Regions from separate parts of the Rhizobium sp. BE258 genome, predicted to be linked through region 1. Evidence: predicted binding sites of a transcription regulator. Region 1 holds the regulator's gene; each other region holds the start of a gene.
What was found. The regulator LexA, encoded in region 1, represses DNA repair genes until DNA is damaged. The targets are predictions, from matches to a motif close to TGTTCNNNNTGTGTTCNG.

Region 1 (5,541 bases):
AAATACTCATCGGTGAGCGCGATGCGCTCGAGTTCCATCGCCACTTCGAGAAGCGGATCGTCCTTGATGCCGAGTTCGCCGAGAACTTCATGCGTCGTCTTCTGCATGATCTTGGCGCGCGGATCGTAGTTCTTGTAGACGCGGTGACCGAAGCCCATCAGGCGGAACGGATCGTTCTTGTCCTTGGCACGTGCGACATATTCAGGGATACGATCGACGGAGCCGATTTCCGAGAGCATGTTGAGCGCTGCTTCGTTGGCGCCGCCGTGAGCAGGGCCCCAGAGGCAGGCAATGCCGGCCGCGATGCAGGCGAACGGGTTTGCGCCCGAAGAGCCCGCGAGACGAACGGTCGAGGTCGAAGCGTTCTGCTCGTGGTCCGCATGCAGGATGAAGATGCGGTCCATGGCGCGGGAGAGAACCGGATTGACCGTGTACTCTTCGCAAGGGACGGCAAAGCACATGCGCAGGAAGTTCGACGCATAGTCGAGGTCGTTCTTCGGGTAAACGAAGGGCTGACCGATGTGATACTTGTAGGCCATGGCGGCCAGCGTCGGCATCTTGGCGATCATCCGCAGCGAAGCGACCATGCGCTGGTGCGGATCGGTAATGTCGGTCGAGTCGTGATAGAAGGCTGACAGGGCGCCGACACAGCCGCACATGACGGCCATCGGGTGCGCATCGCGGCGGAAGCCGGTGAAGAAGCGGCTCATCTGCTCGTGCACCATGGTGTGGTGCGTGACGCGGTAATCGAAGTCCTTCTTCTGCGCTGCGGTCGGCAGTTCGCCGTAGAGCAGCAGATAGCAGACCTCGAGGAAGTCGCCGTGCTCGGCCAGCTGCTCGATCGGATAGCCGCGGTGCAGCAGAACGCCTTCATCGCCATCGATGTAGGTGATCTTCGATTCACAGGATGCGGTCGAGGTAAAACCAGGATCGTACGTGAAGGAACCGGTGTTCTTGTAGAGTGCGCCGATATCGATGACATCAGGCCCAATCGTTCCGCTCTTTACGGAAAGATTGGCGGATTTGTCGCCGATTTTGATTGTTGCGCTTTGATCCGTCATTCTGATCCTCCAAATTGGCGGCGGCGCCATAAAAGCGCCATAGGGTTAAGCGTCCGCTCAGATTGCTATATGATAGCGCGCCTAATGCCAAGTTACCGTGACGCCATTTTGTGCATCGCAGTATCAACTTTTAGGCACTCCTGCGATGCTGTAAACGCATAGCGGAAGCTGATGATTTATTTAGGCTTTTTGCACTCACGTTTTTTCATCATTTTTCAATCGATTATTGTTGCTGAAACGCGCGCAGGGTTGCATTCTGGTTGTATTCTATCGGGTCATCAGGCTCTTTGCATGCCGGAGTTGAAAACCAGCGACGTCAGCACGATCACCATCGGTGCCGCGGCCAAATTGCCGCAGACGCCGCTGATGCCGCCTGCAGCGGGGACTCTCCTCGCACCTGTTAATCTAGGTCACCGCCGGCAGCTTTCTATTCATGCTCTTCGGTCGCTGCAGCGCCGTGTTGTGCAAAGCCTGCCGGCCTGCGCTGTCGAAGAGCTGGCTTATGGCGGCCGCATGTTGTTTGCGCCGGTGGCGCTCGGACTGGGCTCCGTTCTCTGGTTTGCCTGCGGCGCAGACATTTCACCGGCTGTGCCGCTTTCATGCGCGGTCGTGCTACTTCTGCTGCTCGCAGTGACGGATCGCGGCAGGGAGTGGAGCCGGATATGCCTGGTCTCCATGATGTTGATCGCTGTTGGCATCCTCGCCGCACAATTCGAGACCTGGAGAGCCGGTACTGTCGTTCTCGATTCGGCGGTAACGACGACGCTGACAGGCCGCGTAGAGCGGCGGGAAAGCGATGGCCGCGGCGGCTGGCGGTATCTGTTGGCGCTCAAGGCGACGGAGAACCCGGCGCTGAAGCGGCCGCCAGAGCAGGTGACCGTGATTGCGCGCGGCCAGAAAGCGGAGTTCGAAACCGGGACTTGGCTGAAGGGCAGGGCAAGGCTGACGCCGCCGTCAGGCCCCGCTCTTCCCGGCCTCAACGACTTTTCGTTCGGTGCCTATTTCGACGGTGTCGGTGGCAACGGTTTCTTTTATGGTGCCCCTGCCGTGGTTCCGGCGGTCGAACCCGGGCCCGCATCGATGCAGGATCGCGCGCTTGAATGGCTCTACCGCTTGAGAAGCGGCATCGGCGACCGTATTAGAGGCATCCTGCCTGGCGACACCGGCGCTTTTGCCGCCGCTCTGGTCACGGACGAGCGCCGCGCCATTTCGAGCGAGACGACCGAGGCGCTGCGCCAATCCGGCCTTGCGCATATCATCGCCATTTCCGGTCTCAACATGGCGCTGTCGGCAGGCATCTTCTTCGTCGGCTTCCGCACCGTGCTCAGCCTGTTTCCGGCTGTCGTCCAGGCCTATCCCGTCAAGAAGATCGCCGCAGCCGGTGCGCTTGCCGCCGTCACCGCCTATTTCCTGATCTCGGGCTTCGCAGTCTCCGCCGAGCGCGCCTTCATCATGATGGCGATCATGCTGGCGGCGGTCTTCTTCGACCGGCCGTCGATCAGTCTGCGCAACGTCGCCCTATCGGCGCTGGTGATCATTGTCCTCTCACCCTCGGAGATCATGGGGCCAAGCTTCCAGATGTCCTTCGCCGCGACACTGGCCCTCGTCGCCGGCTATGCGCTCTGGAAGGAGAGGCCGGTGCGCGACCGGCCCTTCGCAAAGTTTCGCGTCGTCAGGATGCTGTCTTCCGCCGCTGCGTTCTTCGGCGGCATCCTGCTGACCTCCGTCATCGGCGGCTTCTCGACTGCATTGTTCTCGGTCGAGCACTTCCACCGGCTGACAGCCTATGGCCTGCCAGCCAATCTCGCCGCCATGCCGATCATCTCCTTCATCATCATGCCGTTCGGCCTCATTGCCATGCTGCTGATGCCCTTCGGTCTCGATGCATGGGCGTGGCAGGTGACGGGCTTTGGGCTCGATCTGGTGATCGCCATCGCCAGGACGGTTGCCTCATGGGGCGGCGATATCGGCGTCGGGCGCCTGGCGTCCTGGTACTTTCCCGCGGCGGTGACGGGTTTCCTGCTGCTGACTTTGCTGCGCAGCCGCATGCGGCATCTCGGCACCGCGATCTTGATGGCATCGACGACAGCCGCCGCGATGTTTGGAGGTCCTCCGCCGCCGAAAATCGTGATTGCCGAGGACGGGAGCATGGCGGGCATCGTCAGCGACAACGGCCTCGCCACCAATCGCGAGCGGCCACCGGGCTTCATCTTTGATCAATGGAGGCGCGCGCTGGTGCTCGATGAGCATCTACCACCGGCGTTCCCGGCGCTCCCGGATATTCCCACCGCACCGCGCGGTGAAAGGCTGAAATTGACGGAGGCACAGCAGAACGAAACGATGGACGCGATCAAGGCCAGTGCGACGGGCGAGCGCTTCTCATGCGTGAAAAAGGCCTGGTGTACAGCGAAGCTCGACAACGGTTCGATCTTGACCGTGATCGAGAATGCGGCGTTCCTTGGCCCAGCTTGCGACATATCCGATATCGTCGTCACACCGGTGCGCCTGCGCCTCGATACCTGCCGCTCAGGCGCCCTGCTTTTCACCGGGGAGACACTGCGAAAGACAGGCGCTGTCGAGCTTCGTTTCCCCAATGGGATCGCCGAAATCACCACATCATTCGAGGGTCTCGAGCGGCCCTGGACCCGCCACCGCGCCTACGATTGGCGCAGCGGCACTTTTGGTGAAAGCGAGACGCTCAGTGATAGCGGCGGATAAGGCCAACGAGCTTGCCCTGAACCTTGACGCGGTCCGGTCCGAAAATACGGGTTTCGTAAGCCGGGTTGGCAGCTTCGAGCGCAATGGATGCACCCTTGCGGCGAAAGCGCTTCAGCGTTGCCTCTTCGTCATCGACGAGAGCAACGACGATATCACCGGCATTGGCGGTATTGGTGTTGCGGATGATGACCGTGTCGCCGTCGAAGATGCCGGCCTCGATCATCGAGTCGCCCTTGACCTCAAGAGCATAGTGCTCACCGCTTCCGAGCATGTCGGCGGGAACTGTAATGTCGTGGGTGTTCTGCTGGATCGCCGAAATCGGCACACCGGCTGCGATCCGGCCCATGACCGGCACGGAGATCGACGTGTGATTGTCCTCGTTCGCCGGCTTCGGCGGCGCGACGGGCTGCGGCTTGCCAAGGCTGCCTTCGATGACGCTCGGCGAGAAGCCGCGGCGCGGCTGAATGCTCGGGCTGTAGGCTTCCGGAAGCTTGATGACCTCGAGTGCGCGCGCCCTGTTCGGTAGGCGGCGAATGAAGCCACGTTCTTCCAGAGCCGTGATCAGGCGATGGATGCCCGACTTGGAAGCCAGATCGAGCGCATCCTTCATTTCGTCGAAGGATGGCGGAACGCCGGACTCCTTCATGCGCTCGTGAATGAAGAGGAGAAGCTCCTGTTGTTTGCGCGTCAGCATCGAAGTTTTTCCCCAGATTCGTGAAACAAAGCCAGAACGGACACTATATGTTCCATATGTGTTCCGCAAGTGCCTAAATATCGGTAAAACTTCCGATGATTTTTCGTCGTTTTTGAAAGTTTATTTGCCGGATTGGTGATCCACGCTTGCGCTTTGCCGGGCAGGGCGTGCAAATCTCTGCCGGCTTCACCGGAGGAACCGCCATGACGCGTCCGCTCGATCATCTGGTACTGCCCGTGACCCATATCGACGTTGCCCGCGAGCGACTCGGGCGTCTCGGTTTCACCGTCGCGGCCGATGGCCGTCATCCGTTCGGAACGGAGAATGCCTGCGTCTTCTTGGCCGACAAGACCTATCTCGAACCGCTCGGTATTGCGAGCCAGGCGGACTGCGACGCGGCTGTCGCAAAGGGCAACAGCTTTGTCGCCCGCGATCAGGCCTTCCGCTTCCGCTGCGGCGATGACGGCTTTTCGGCTGTTGTCTTCGGCACCGATAGTGCCGATGCGGACAAGGCTGCCTATGACGGCGCGCAGCTGAGCGGCGGCGATATGGTCGAATTCTCGCGGCCGATCGTCATGCCCGACGGAACGCAGGCGACAGGCGCCTTCAAGCTCGCCTTTGCCGCCGATCTTCGGGCACCCGATGTCTTCTTCTTCGCCTGCCAGCGGATCAACGCCTTTCCGGCCGATCGCAATGCACTGGAAACCCATGCAAACGGCGTCACCGGCATCAGCGAGATCGCGCTGAGCGCTGAGGATCCGCAGGCCTTCGCCGAATTTCTGGAGACGGCCAGCGGTGGAGTGGAGCCTAAGGAGGCGGCACTCGGCCTATCCTTCGAATTGCCGAACGGGAGACTTTCCATCTTCTCGAACGAGGGCATGGAGGCCTATTTCGATGCCGAGCCACTTGTCACCGATAACGGCCTCAGGGCGCGCGCAATCGTCTTTTCGGTCGGTGATCTGGCCGTGACAGCGGCGCATTTGGCTGCTAACGGGATCACCCATGTCAGTATGAACAATCGTCTGTTGGTGAAGCCGGCGCCGGGACAGGGCGCAATCTTCGCCTTCG
Region 2 (5,541 bases), on a different contig from region 1:
GTTCTCGCGATCGGCATCGGGCAGCTTACGGAAGGTTGTTCCTGCACGGTTCAGCACCGTTTCCCATCCGGCCTTGCCGACCCAGGCTTCCAGATGTGCCCGGTCGATGCCCGAGGCCTTGTAATCGTGGAAGTCGTAGCCCGCCCCATTCTCCTCGAGCCAGGTGCGCGCCTTCTTCATCGTGTCGCAGTTCTTAATGCCGTAAATCGTCGTTGCCATCGTCAGTCTTCCAGCGTTCCGGCTTTGCGCAGCGCCGTGCTTGGCTCGCCACAGGCAATCTTCATCAGGTCTGCGCGCCGCCGCACCAGCCGGTCGGACGTGCGCGTCACGATCAAGCCTGCCTGCGGGGCACGAATCTCCGTCTCGCCATCGGCCATACCCGGCCGCGCGACGATGGTTGCCAAAAGATCGCCGGCAGCGACCGTCTCGCCGATGTCGCGGTGGAAAAGAAGGGTGCCGGCAACCGGCGTGCGGATCATCTCGATATTGTCGAGCGGCACGGCGGGTCCGGTGAAAGCACCGAGAGTTGCGCTGTCCCTGATCGCCCCGCGGGCGGCGAGGAAGGCGAAGACGCCATCGGCATCAGCAGATGCCATGTCAGGATAGACGTCGCGGCGGCCGCGAAGCTCCACCGTTACGGAGAGCTTGCCGGGCAAGCGGCTGCGTTTCTCGCCGGGCACCTCGTATTTCCACGCAAAACCGACAGCTTCCTCGAAAGCCGAGCTTTCGCCATCCGAAAGCAGCACGGCATCCATCGACAGAGCGCTGGCCAGATCGGCCGCCTCGGGCCAGAAGGCCTCGTCGATATAGGCATATTGCAGTGATTCATCGTCGCAATGCAGGTCGAGCACCAGATCGGCGCCGAGTGCCATATGGATCAGCTGCCGCTTGAGACGATCCGTAGCCGGATACCGGTCGAGATCCTCAACCAGCGTATCGCGGTCGCGCAGCGAAATCAGCGGGAAGTCGCGATTGAAGTTAGTGCGCGATCCGAGATCGAAACGTCCCTGCAGCTCGCCGAAATGCGATTGCGCCGCGCCGATCGGGTTGGCCTGCGGAACGATGGTAATGTCGCTGGCGATCCTTCCGGCATCTTCGGCAGCTCTGAGCTTCCGGCAGAGGAAATGCAGCAGTGCCGTTCCCGGCAGCTCGTTGGCATGCAGAGCTGCCTGAATGTAGATCCGCGGCGCATGCGGATCGCTGCCCTTGAAATGCAGCACCGGCAGGCGCCATTCGATGCCCGGCGTATCGCCAGGAATGATGATCTCGGTCGTATCCATGTCAGCACTCCGCAAAATCTGCTGGGAGCAGCTTTAAGCAACTCCGCCGCACCGGCGCAAGCGTCAATAGGGGCTCCTCATCCAAGCAGCGGCCATTCTTCGATATCCACATGCCGGCCTTCGCCGACGAGGCTGTTCACCAGCACGAAAGACTTCGCCGTCCAGACGATCGGCTCCGAAAGGATCGTCTCGGGCACGCTGCGATAATCATAGAGCAGCGTCATATGCGGCTCGAGCTTCGGCTGGACCCGGACGCTGACGCCTCGGTTGAGCAGCGACAAGGCGAGCTGCGCATGCAATGAGAGAACCTCTTGCCGCCCTTCGTCTGCCCGCAGAACCAGTGCCGGCTTGCCCTGGCGAAAACTCACGGCGCGCCGGAAGGTCAGCTTGAAGGGGCGCATTCTGACGGCAGCGGCGGCCGCCAAACCATCGAACAGCATGCTCGGCGGGATCGCATCCCACTCGCCGAGATGGCAGAGCGAGACGTGGAGCAGGCGCTTGGGCCGTGGCTTCTCCCGCAAGCCGAAACGCCGCCGCAGATCACCCGCCATGCGCCTCGTCTGCTCTGCCGCCCGCTCGTCGGGGCGCAGCGCGAAGTAAAAATTGCAAGGCTTTCGATCCGCTCCGCCGCGACCTGGCGCCGCGGGGTCAGGCGCACGGTCAAATGAAAATTCCGCCTGGTTCTGAGCAACCATCTTCAACCGGCAACCGCCGCCTCCTCATGAAGGACCAGAGGCTAGCAATCAGTGCAGGAATTGACAAGAACAAAAAGAGAACAAATAATCGAAATGTTGAGATGACGGTTACGCGCAAGAATCGGGTTGAAGGCCGAGCGCAGGCATACGATCTTTGGGGCAGTCAATCACGGAGGTTGCGTCATGAGCGAGGCAACGCATCACTACTGCATTTTTCAGACCGCCGGCGGCTATTGCGGCGTCGCCTGGAATGCAGCGGGAATCACCCGCTTCCAGCTGCCGACAAAGGCTGAAAGTTCGACCGAACAACTTCTACTGAAACGCCTGTCGTCGGGCCTGCGCGCCGATCCGCCGGTTGCGGTCGCGGCGACGATCGAATCCGTTAAACGCTACTTCGCCGGGGAGACCGTGGACTTCTCAGATGTTGCGGTGGATCTGTCCAATCAGGATGAGTTCTTCCGGGAAATCTACGCCGCCGCCCGTCGCGTCGGCTGGGGCAGGACGACGACCTACGGCACGCTCGCAAGGGAACTTGGCCGCGGCCCGGAAGCCGCCCGCGACGTTGGCCAGGCCATGGCCAAGAATCCGGTCGCGCTGATCATCCCCTGCCACCGCGTCCTTGCCGCCGGCGGCAAGCTCGGCGGCTTCTCGGCCCCTGGCGGGTCGAACTCCAAAGCGAAGATGCTGGAACTGGAGGGTGTCAACCTCGGTCCGCCTGAACCGGCCCAACAGTCGCTGGGGTTTTAGGCAGCGAGAGGGGTTCTGCTCCCATCTGCCTTTCGAGTTTACGGCGGGATCTGCTGATCGGCAATCAGGTTTTGACAAGGCCCAACCTTAGCAGACTTTCGGCGCTGGCCACAATTGCCTCTTCTCGCGAGCGAGGCGTCCAGCCGAGCAGGCGTTCTGCCTTTTCTCCGCTGGCGTCCAGTTTGGCCCCCAGAAGCGGCAGGAGACCTTTCATTGCTGGGTTGGCGAGAGCCATCGAACGCACGAGTATGTTTGGCAACACACGCGTCGAGACACGGCTAGCAGCCATGCCCATACGCTCTTTAAGCAGCTTAGCAATTTCCGCCAGCCAAAGCCCTTCGCCTGAGGTGGCCAGGAAGCGTTCGCCGTTTGCAGCAGGATCGGTCATGGCACGCAGATGCAGGTCGGCGACATCCCGCACATCGACCACGCAGGTCTTGATCTTCGGGTATCCGGGCTGACCCTCCAGCATTTCTCTGATCGTGCGGATCGAATGCGAATAATCCGGCCCCAGCGCCGGTCCGAGTACCATGGTGGGGTTGACAGACGCGAGCTCCAGCCCGCGGCCTTCGTTGGCAATGAAGTCCCATGACGCCCGTTCGGCAAGGGTCTTCGATTTCTGGTAGGGCGCGACGTTTCCGGTCAGGTCGGTCCAGTCGGTCTCGACGAACGGACGGGCGAGCGGCTTGTGCCCAGCGCCGATTGCGCCGAAGGCCGAGGTGAGAACGACCCGCTTGACGCCTGAATCGCGCGATGCACGCAGAACGCGGAGGTTGCCATCGACTGCAGGCTTGATCCATTCCTCCTCGCTCGCATAGCTTCCGGATGGCGTGGGTGAAGCACCGTGAAAGGCGTAGGCGCAACCGGCTGCCGCTTCTGCCCATCCATCGTCGGAATTGAGATCGGCAGCAATGAAAGACAACCGCTCGCCAAGCTCGACACCACCGGCCTTCAAGTTGGCGCGCACTTCTGCCTCGCGCGACAACGATCGCACTGTTGTCCTGACTCGGTAGCCGGCATTGATCAGGGCGATGATGCAGTGTTGTGCGATAAAGCCGGTTCCGCCTGTGACGAGGACAAGTTCGTCCATATGAAACTCCTGAGGATATTGAGCGATCGGCGTTATAGGGTACGAACGGATCGCGGTTGTGACATTCGATATACGACCGTATACTGAATTTCGAGTTAAGTCTACAGGTGTATGATGAAATCAACGCCGCCGCCCAATAGCCGCGCCGCCAAGGCCGACGCGACACGTGCCGCGATCCTCGCATCGGCGCGAAGAGCCTTTGTGGAACATGGCTATGACGGCGCGGGCCTGCGTGGCATCGCTGAAGCAGCGGGTGTTACCGCGATGATGGTCGGACGCTATTTCGGATCGAAGGAGGGCTTGTTCGGCGAGGTGGTCACCGACACGATGCGGGATCCGATCATCCTGTCACAGGACAATCTGAAGCGGGCCGAGTTATCCCGCGCCTTTGCGGAAGCGCTCGTCGGGGTCACTACGCAAGGCAAGGTGCCGCTTGACGGATTTCTGATCCTGTTTCGCTCTACTGGAAGTGCGACAGCAGCGCGTATTGCCCGCGAGCGTATCGCCAAGGTACATCACGCAGCCGCGACAGAGGCCATTTCAGGGGACCACGCTTCGGAGCGTGCAGCTCTATTTCTGGCGGTTGTTGCCGGTGTGCAGATGATGCGTCAGATGCTCGAACTCGAGCCGCTGACGAAAGCCGAACCGGCTTTGCTCGTCGAATTGCTGACACCGGTCATTGCAAGTCTGATCGAACCAAAAAAATAGGCGGTGCCGATCAGGATCGAAGCGATCCAGGCAAAAGCGAGGGCGTTGTCGCCCTCACTCCCACTCGATCGTGCCGGGCGGCTTGCTCGTCACATCGTAGACCACGCGGTTGATGCCGCGGACTTCGTTGATGATGCGAGTGGCGGCGCGGCCGAGGAATTCCATGTCGTAGTGGTAGAAATCCGCTGTCATCCCGTCGACCGAGGTCACGGCGCGCAGCGCGCAGACGAATTCGTAGGTGCGGCCGTCGCCCATGACGCCGACGGTCTGGACCGGCAGCAGTACCGCGAAAGCCTGCCAGATCGCGTCGTAGAGACCGGCCTTGCGGATTTCGTCGAGATAGATGGCGTCGGCTTCACGCAGGATTTCCAGCTTTTCGCGGGTAATGCCGCCTGGGCAGCGGATCGCCAGGCCCGGACCCGGGAAGGGGTGGCGGCCGATGAAGCTGTCGGGCAGGCCGAGCTCCTTGCCGAGCACGCGCACTTCGTCCTTGAACAGTTCGCGCAGCGGCTCGACGAGCTGCATGTTCATGCGCTCGGGCAGGCCGCCGACATTGTGGTGCGACTTGATCGTCACCGACGGGCCGCCGGTGAAGGAGACGCTTTCGATCACGTCAGGGTAAAGTGTGCCCTGGCCGAGGAAATCTGCGCCGCCGAGCTTCTTGGCCTCTTCCTCGAAGGTCTCGATGAACAGGCGCCCGATGATCTTGCGCTTCGTCTCGGGATCGCTGACCCCTTCGAGCTCGCCGATGAACTTGTCGGACGCGTCGACGTGGATCAGGTGCAGATTGTAGTGTTCGCGGAACATGGCGACGACATTGGCCGCCTCGTCCTTGCGCATCAGGCCGTGGTCGACGAGCACGCAGGTCAGCTTGTCGCCGATCGCTTCGTGGATCAAAAGCGCCGCAACGGAGCTGTCAACGCCGCCGGAGAGGGCGCAGAGCACGCGCTTGTCGCCGACCTGCTCGCGGATCATATCGACCGCCTTCTGGCGGTAGGCCGACATCGACCAGTCGCCCTTG
Region 3 (5,541 bases), on a different contig from region 1:
GCAGATGACCGAATTGGCCGCCGAGCCTCGTCCCTGGCAGAGGATATTCCTCTGGTAGCGTGCGTAATGAACGATCCTGTGAACCGTCAGAAAGTAGGCCGCATAGTCTTTCTGTCTGACCAGATCGAGCTCGTAGTCGATCTGTTCCTGGATTTTTTCCGGCACCGCTTCTGGATGATACCGCTTGATCGCGCCCGCCCGCGTCAGCCGGTCCAGCGTCTCATATGCCGTTTCCCCAGGCGCATTTTCTGCCGGATAGTTATGGCTGATCTCGTCCAGGGAAAATTCCAGGTCCGCAAAAAACCTTCCGGTATTCTCGATCGCCTCGGGATAGTTTCTGAAGAGCCGCGACATCTCCCTGTTGTCTTTGAGATAACGCTCGGCGTTCGGAGCCAGAAGAAAGCCAGCCTTGGGGATCGCCACGTGCTCGCGAATGGCCGTCACGACATCGGACAGGGGCCTGCGGGTTCTGTCGTGATAGAGAGGCTGATTGGTTGCGATCAACGGGACACGGTTTTCCGCCGCGACATTCGAGAAGGTTGCAAATGTCAGCGCATCATGGCCGTTATAGGCAGGGGTCAGGGCCAGAAACAGATTTGCACCAAACCGTTCCTTCAGGCGTCCAAGGCAATCCGAAAACTGATCCCTGCGGGCAGAAGCATTGAGAATGGCCAGGGAAGGAACGGCAGCCAGCATCATGCAGTCACCCCATTCCATCATATCCGCCTCCTCCAGCAGACACGTCCCTTTGACCGCGCCGTCCTTCAGGTTTCCGGCGCTCAGAAGCCGGCAGAGATGCGCCCAGCCCTGCCGGTTCTTGGGATAGGCCAGGATGTCAGGCGTCTGATCACAAAAGACCAGACGAGCGCCTGGCTGGAACGGAACGGGCTGCAAAATGTCTTCCGCCTTCTCATCCTTTTCCAGCTTGCCGGTCAGCTTCCGCTCATACTTTCCGCGGAAAGCCTTCGTCTGGGCATAGGCGCGCACGACACCGGCGACTGAATTCCGGTCAGCGATCCCGATGCCGGAAAGGCCGAGAATGGCCGCCTGAGTGACGATCTCCTCGGGCCTGGAAGCCCCTTCCAGGAAGGAGAAGTTCGTTCTCGCGCCGATTTCGAAAAAGGCCGGTGTCATGCGAAAACTCCATGCATGAACCATTGCGGCATATCCGGCCCGTAGTGACCTTCGCGATAGATCCAGAAGCGATAGCCTTGCTCGTCCTCGACACTGAAATAGTCACGCTCCTTGGCATCCACACCATCGATCCACCATTCCATGGCGATCCGCTCCGGACCTTCGCTTTTCAGGATGCGGTGCCGGATACGCCGCCAGCGAAAATACGCCGGAGCTCCGTCAGGCACCTCGGCAGCAAAGGCCTCCATCGGTTCAGGCATGGCAAGCAGGCGAACGGGTCTTTCGCCCCTTGCCATCGGAGCGGCCGGCTCCCGGGGCGATTTGTTCAAGGTCTCGATCGCCGGAACGGCAAAGATCGCACGTTCCGGAACATGACTTTCACGCTGTTCGAAACGGGTCAGGCATTCCTCGCCAAGACGGGCCGAAACCTTGTCCACGAACCCGGCAAGCGAGATCGCCGTCTGCCGTTCTCCCTCGAAATCATCCTGTTCGTTTTGGAAGTTTTCATGCCTGAGAACATTGATCCGCAGGATCTCAAAACCATAGCCGGCATCGAGATCATCGTGAATTGCTGTCAGCCGCTCGCAGAACAGGCTGGCAATGCGCTGCGGATCACGCAACGGCCGGGAGGTACCGGCAGAAATTCGAAAGACGCAGCCATCCACCCGGAACAGCACCAGTTCGAAGACCCTTCCGCCGATGCCTTGCGTCTCAAGCGAAGGCTGCAACGCATGCGCAACCTGACCTGCAAGAAGAAGAATGTCCTCTTCGGCCGTAATCGCCTCGGCAAGCCGCCGCTCCGCCGAAAGGCTGGCAATAGGCAGGCGGGGAGAAACGGGCTCCTCATCCAGGCCCAGCGCCTGATCAAGCCGCAAAAGAACAAGTGCGCCGAAGCGGCGGGTGAGCGGCGCGCGTGGCGCCTGCATGAGATCGCCGATATAGCGGAGACCGAGTTTCTGAAGGGCTGCAACGACAGGCGCATCGAGGCGGAGCGCGGTGACCGGCAGAGGTTCGAGAACAGCACCCGCCTCATCCTCGGCAATCACCCCGCCTTCGCCAAAACGGCTGACGGCCCAGGATAGCCCGGGCGACGAGGAAATCGCACCACCCACGTCCAGGCCCATTTGATGGAGCCGCAAGAGGATATCTTTTAGCATCGCTCTTTCGCCGCCGAAAAGATGAGAGCAGCCGGTAATATCGAGAAACAGCCCGTCCTTGCCGTCGAGGGCGACCAGCGGCGTGTAGCGGTCGCACCAGTCGGCGATCGCATCCAGCAAGCGCCGGTCGGCAGCAGCGTCCTCCTCGATGACGTCGATGACCGGGTGAATGGCGCGGGCTTCGGCAACGCCAAGCCCTTTCCTGAGGCCGAGTTTCTCCGCCTTTTCGTCGAGTGCCGTCAGCCGCATCGTATTGTCGGACCGGCCCGAGCAGACGATCGGTGCCGCGTCAGGACGCCCTTTCGAACGCCACGAGAGACCCCATCTCTTGCGGGCGATCCTGTCCGTGGAGAGATGCGGAAAATGCAGCGCCAGAATGCGCTGCGAGCTCGCTTGGAAAGCGAGTGACGGCTGATTGTTCGACGGTGAGAAACTGGCGGTCATGGGGGTTCCACTCCAGGAAGAGGGAGAGGGGGGCCGGATTGCGGCTCTTCTCCAGGGTGAGATGAAAAACCGGATTGCCGATGCTGCCGCCCAGCATCGAACCATCCGGCAGAGGCCGTTCCCGCGCGGGCGCAGGCTCGGCAAGAAAGCGGACATGGGCGCTGCTTGCCTCTTCTTCCCCTGATTGCCGCAGCAGCAGCAGAGAGCGGCCAGCCGATTTTGCCCTGAGATGAAAGCGCCGGCTCTCGGCAAGGCCGAAGGATTTCGGATTGCCGCGAATTTCCAGGATCGTCGTGATGAAAGCACCGCTTTCCAGCGCCGTCTCCGCAAGCCAGAGCGCATCCTCCAGCTTGCGCGGACTTGCATGCAGAAAGAGCTCCGGCCGCAATCCGAAATCCTTGAGCCCTACCGCATAGGGCACACCGGCCTCGATCGATCCGACCTTGTCGGCGATCCAGAGAACGGGATTTTTTTCCTCGGCCTTGTGCTGCAGCGCTGCCGCAAGCGCCAGAGCAAAGCCGCTGCTAACGCCCGCATCACGAAACATCCGGGTACGGATTTCAATCAAGGCATCGAGCGGCAAGCCGCCTTCGAGGGCTTCGTCCAGCTGCGGAACGCCGAAGGAGAATTGTGGTGCCTTCCCCCTCTTTCGTGCCGCATTTCCGGCGCCCAACGCTTCCTGCTCTGCTGCCGCCAGCGCCGGAACCGGTTTGCCCTCAAGCTTCGCAATGGTTTCGCGGAGCGCAAAAAGCCGCTCGCGCGTCACGGCCGTCTGTGCCATGACGTTCACTCCAAGTCAGAATTGTTCCTGTTATGTTCTTGTGGATTCCAGAGCTGCCAGGAAGAGTCAACAGCCATTTGATGTGAATTTATTCCTGCCATTGATTCCACACTCGAAAATCCTTCGCAAAGGTTCTATATGGGCGGCAAAGAAAGGGGTTTTTGATGGCCCGCATAGACCAGAGCGAGGATTGGCGTGATCGCCATGCCCCAACGCTCAGCTCATTTGAATCACTGGCAATGGAGGCCTACAGCCACCTGCCGGACGAATTTCGTTCTCTGACCGCCAATCTGACGATCGAGATCGAAGATTTTCCCGATGACGACGTTTTCGAGGATATGGCGCTCGAAACGCCTTTCGATCTGCTCGGCCTTTTCGAGGGCCGGGGCATTTCGGAACGGTTCACGATGGAAACCGGCGAACTGCCGAACCGCATCCGCCTCTACCGCCGTCCGATCCTCGATTACTGGGCCGAGAACGACGAAACGCTCGGCGATATCATCACCCACGTCCTCATTCATGAAATCGGCCACCACTTCGGCCTTAGCGATGACGACATGGAGCGGATCGAAGAAAGCGCCGAAGAGGCAGCCGACCGATAGATATTACTGCTCGGAGAGCTTCATATCCGGGTGGTAGTCCTTGCCTTCGACGTCCTTGACGATCGCCTGGGCGGCGATGACCTGCTTGGTCTCGGCGTTGAAGGTGACCGAGGGAGAGCCCTGCAGCGACCAGCCCTTGTTGAGAGCATCGGTGACGCGGTGGCAGAAGGCGGCATCGTCCTGGCCGGTCAAAAGGCGGTAAAGCTTCATGTCATGATTTCCGTTCAGCAATGAGGCGGGATTTATGAACCAGACTTTCCGCCTGGACAAGATGCAGACGCTCGATCATCCGGCCGTTTGAATTGATGACGTTGAGGCCATCCGTCGCAGGATCGGCAAAGGCGGCAATGATCTCCCGGGCTTCTCGGATCGACGCCTCGCCGGGCGCAAAATGCCGGTTGGTGGCATCGATCTGCGCCGGATGGATCAGCATCTTGCCGTCGAAGCCCATGGCGCGTGCTTGCGCGCATTCGGCCTCGAAGGCATCCGCATCCTTGAAATCGTTGAAAACGCTGTCGATCGCATCGAGGCCGTAAGCCCGCACAGCGAGGATCACCTGCATCAGCCACGGCACCAGATAGGTCCGACCCGGCTGCGGCAACACGCCGGTTTCCTTGCGCAGGTCGTTGAGACCGACGACGAAGCAATCGAGCCTCGAGCCAGCGGTGCGCCCGAATTCGGCGATCGCCGCGCTGTTCAGAATACCCCGCGGCGTCTCGATCATCGCCCAGATCCGGAGCGTATCAGGCGCGTCGGCATCGCCAAGCATGTCACTGATCGCCATGACATCCTGCGGCTCGCTGACCTTCGGCAGAAGCACCGCATCCGGCTCCAGGGCGCGCACCAGCTCCATATCGGCAGGGCTGAAGCCGGAAGAGAGAGCATTGATGCGGATGATCCTCTCTTTGCCTTCGAGCGCTGGGCCAGCAAAGAAAGCCTTCAGGTTTTGCCGCGCCTCATCCTTCTTTTCCGGTGCAACCGAATCCTCCAGATCGAAGATCACGGCATCGCAATCCAGCACATGGGTCTTCTCCAGCGCGCGGGCATTGATCGCGGGAACGCTCAGCACAGAACGGCGGAGAGTAAAGGAACGGGCAGGGGAGTTTCGGCTCATCACGAATGTGTGCCAAGCTTTGTGAAGGCTGACAAGACAACAAAAAGCCATGCTTGCCTTGCAAGGAGGGAAATCAAGGACCACATTCCTTTCGAAGAGAGGTCTAGAATTATGCAGAATATCCGTTCCATCTTCCTCATGCTGGCAGGCGTCACCGTATTCGTGGCGCTGGCGCTGTTCACCTTCTCGGTCACGCTCGCCGTCGGCGGCATCCTGACCGTGCTGATGGTTGGCCGCGCAATGTCGCTGAAGATGAAACCGGCTCCGGTGCGCGCCAAGGCCCAAACCCAGCAGCGCGAAATGCGCATC

Region 2: the regulator LexA is predicted to act here: its motif matches at 2,041-2,058, upstream of J2X43_RS09385 (2'-5' RNA ligase family protein).
Region 3: the regulator LexA is predicted to act here: its motif matches at 3,539-3,556, upstream of J2X43_RS20110 (metallopeptidase family protein).

Annotation. Positions count from the first base shown of each region.
Region 1 is NZ_JAVDWL010000008.1:186,190-191,730, forward strand. Features, by position in the region: gene gltA (citrate synthase) at 1-1,061, opposite strand, end outside; gene J2X43_RS25755 (ComEC/Rec2 family competence protein) at 1,575-3,779, shown strand; gene lexA (transcriptional repressor LexA) at 3,760-4,473, opposite strand; gene J2X43_RS25765 (VOC family protein) at 4,677-5,541, shown strand, end outside.
Region 2 is NZ_JAVDWL010000002.1:832,195-837,735, reverse strand. Features, by position in the region: gene J2X43_RS09395 (ArsC family reductase) at 1-219, opposite strand, end outside; gene J2X43_RS09390 (succinylglutamate desuccinylase/aspartoacylase family protein) at 222-1,280, opposite strand; gene J2X43_RS09385 (2'-5' RNA ligase family protein) at 1,358-1,831, opposite strand; gene J2X43_RS09380 (methylated-DNA--[protein]-cysteine S-methyltransferase) at 2,159-2,722, shown strand; gene J2X43_RS09375 (aldehyde reductase) at 2,787-3,812, opposite strand; gene J2X43_RS09370 (TetR family transcriptional regulator) at 3,927-4,520, shown strand; gene guaA (glutamine-hydrolyzing GMP synthase) at 4,575-5,541, opposite strand, start outside.
Region 3 is NZ_JAVDWL010000005.1:374,889-380,429, forward strand. Features, by position in the region: gene J2X43_RS20095 (error-prone DNA polymerase) at 1-1,134, opposite strand, end outside; gene J2X43_RS20100 (DNA polymerase Y family protein) at 1,131-2,669, opposite strand; gene J2X43_RS20105 (hypothetical protein) at 2,581-3,516, opposite strand; gene J2X43_RS20110 (metallopeptidase family protein) at 3,681-4,118, shown strand; gene J2X43_RS20115 (DUF1737 domain-containing protein) at 4,122-4,328, opposite strand; gene J2X43_RS20120 (CoA ester lyase) at 4,330-5,232, opposite strand; gene J2X43_RS20125 (hypothetical protein) at 5,344-5,541, shown strand, end outside.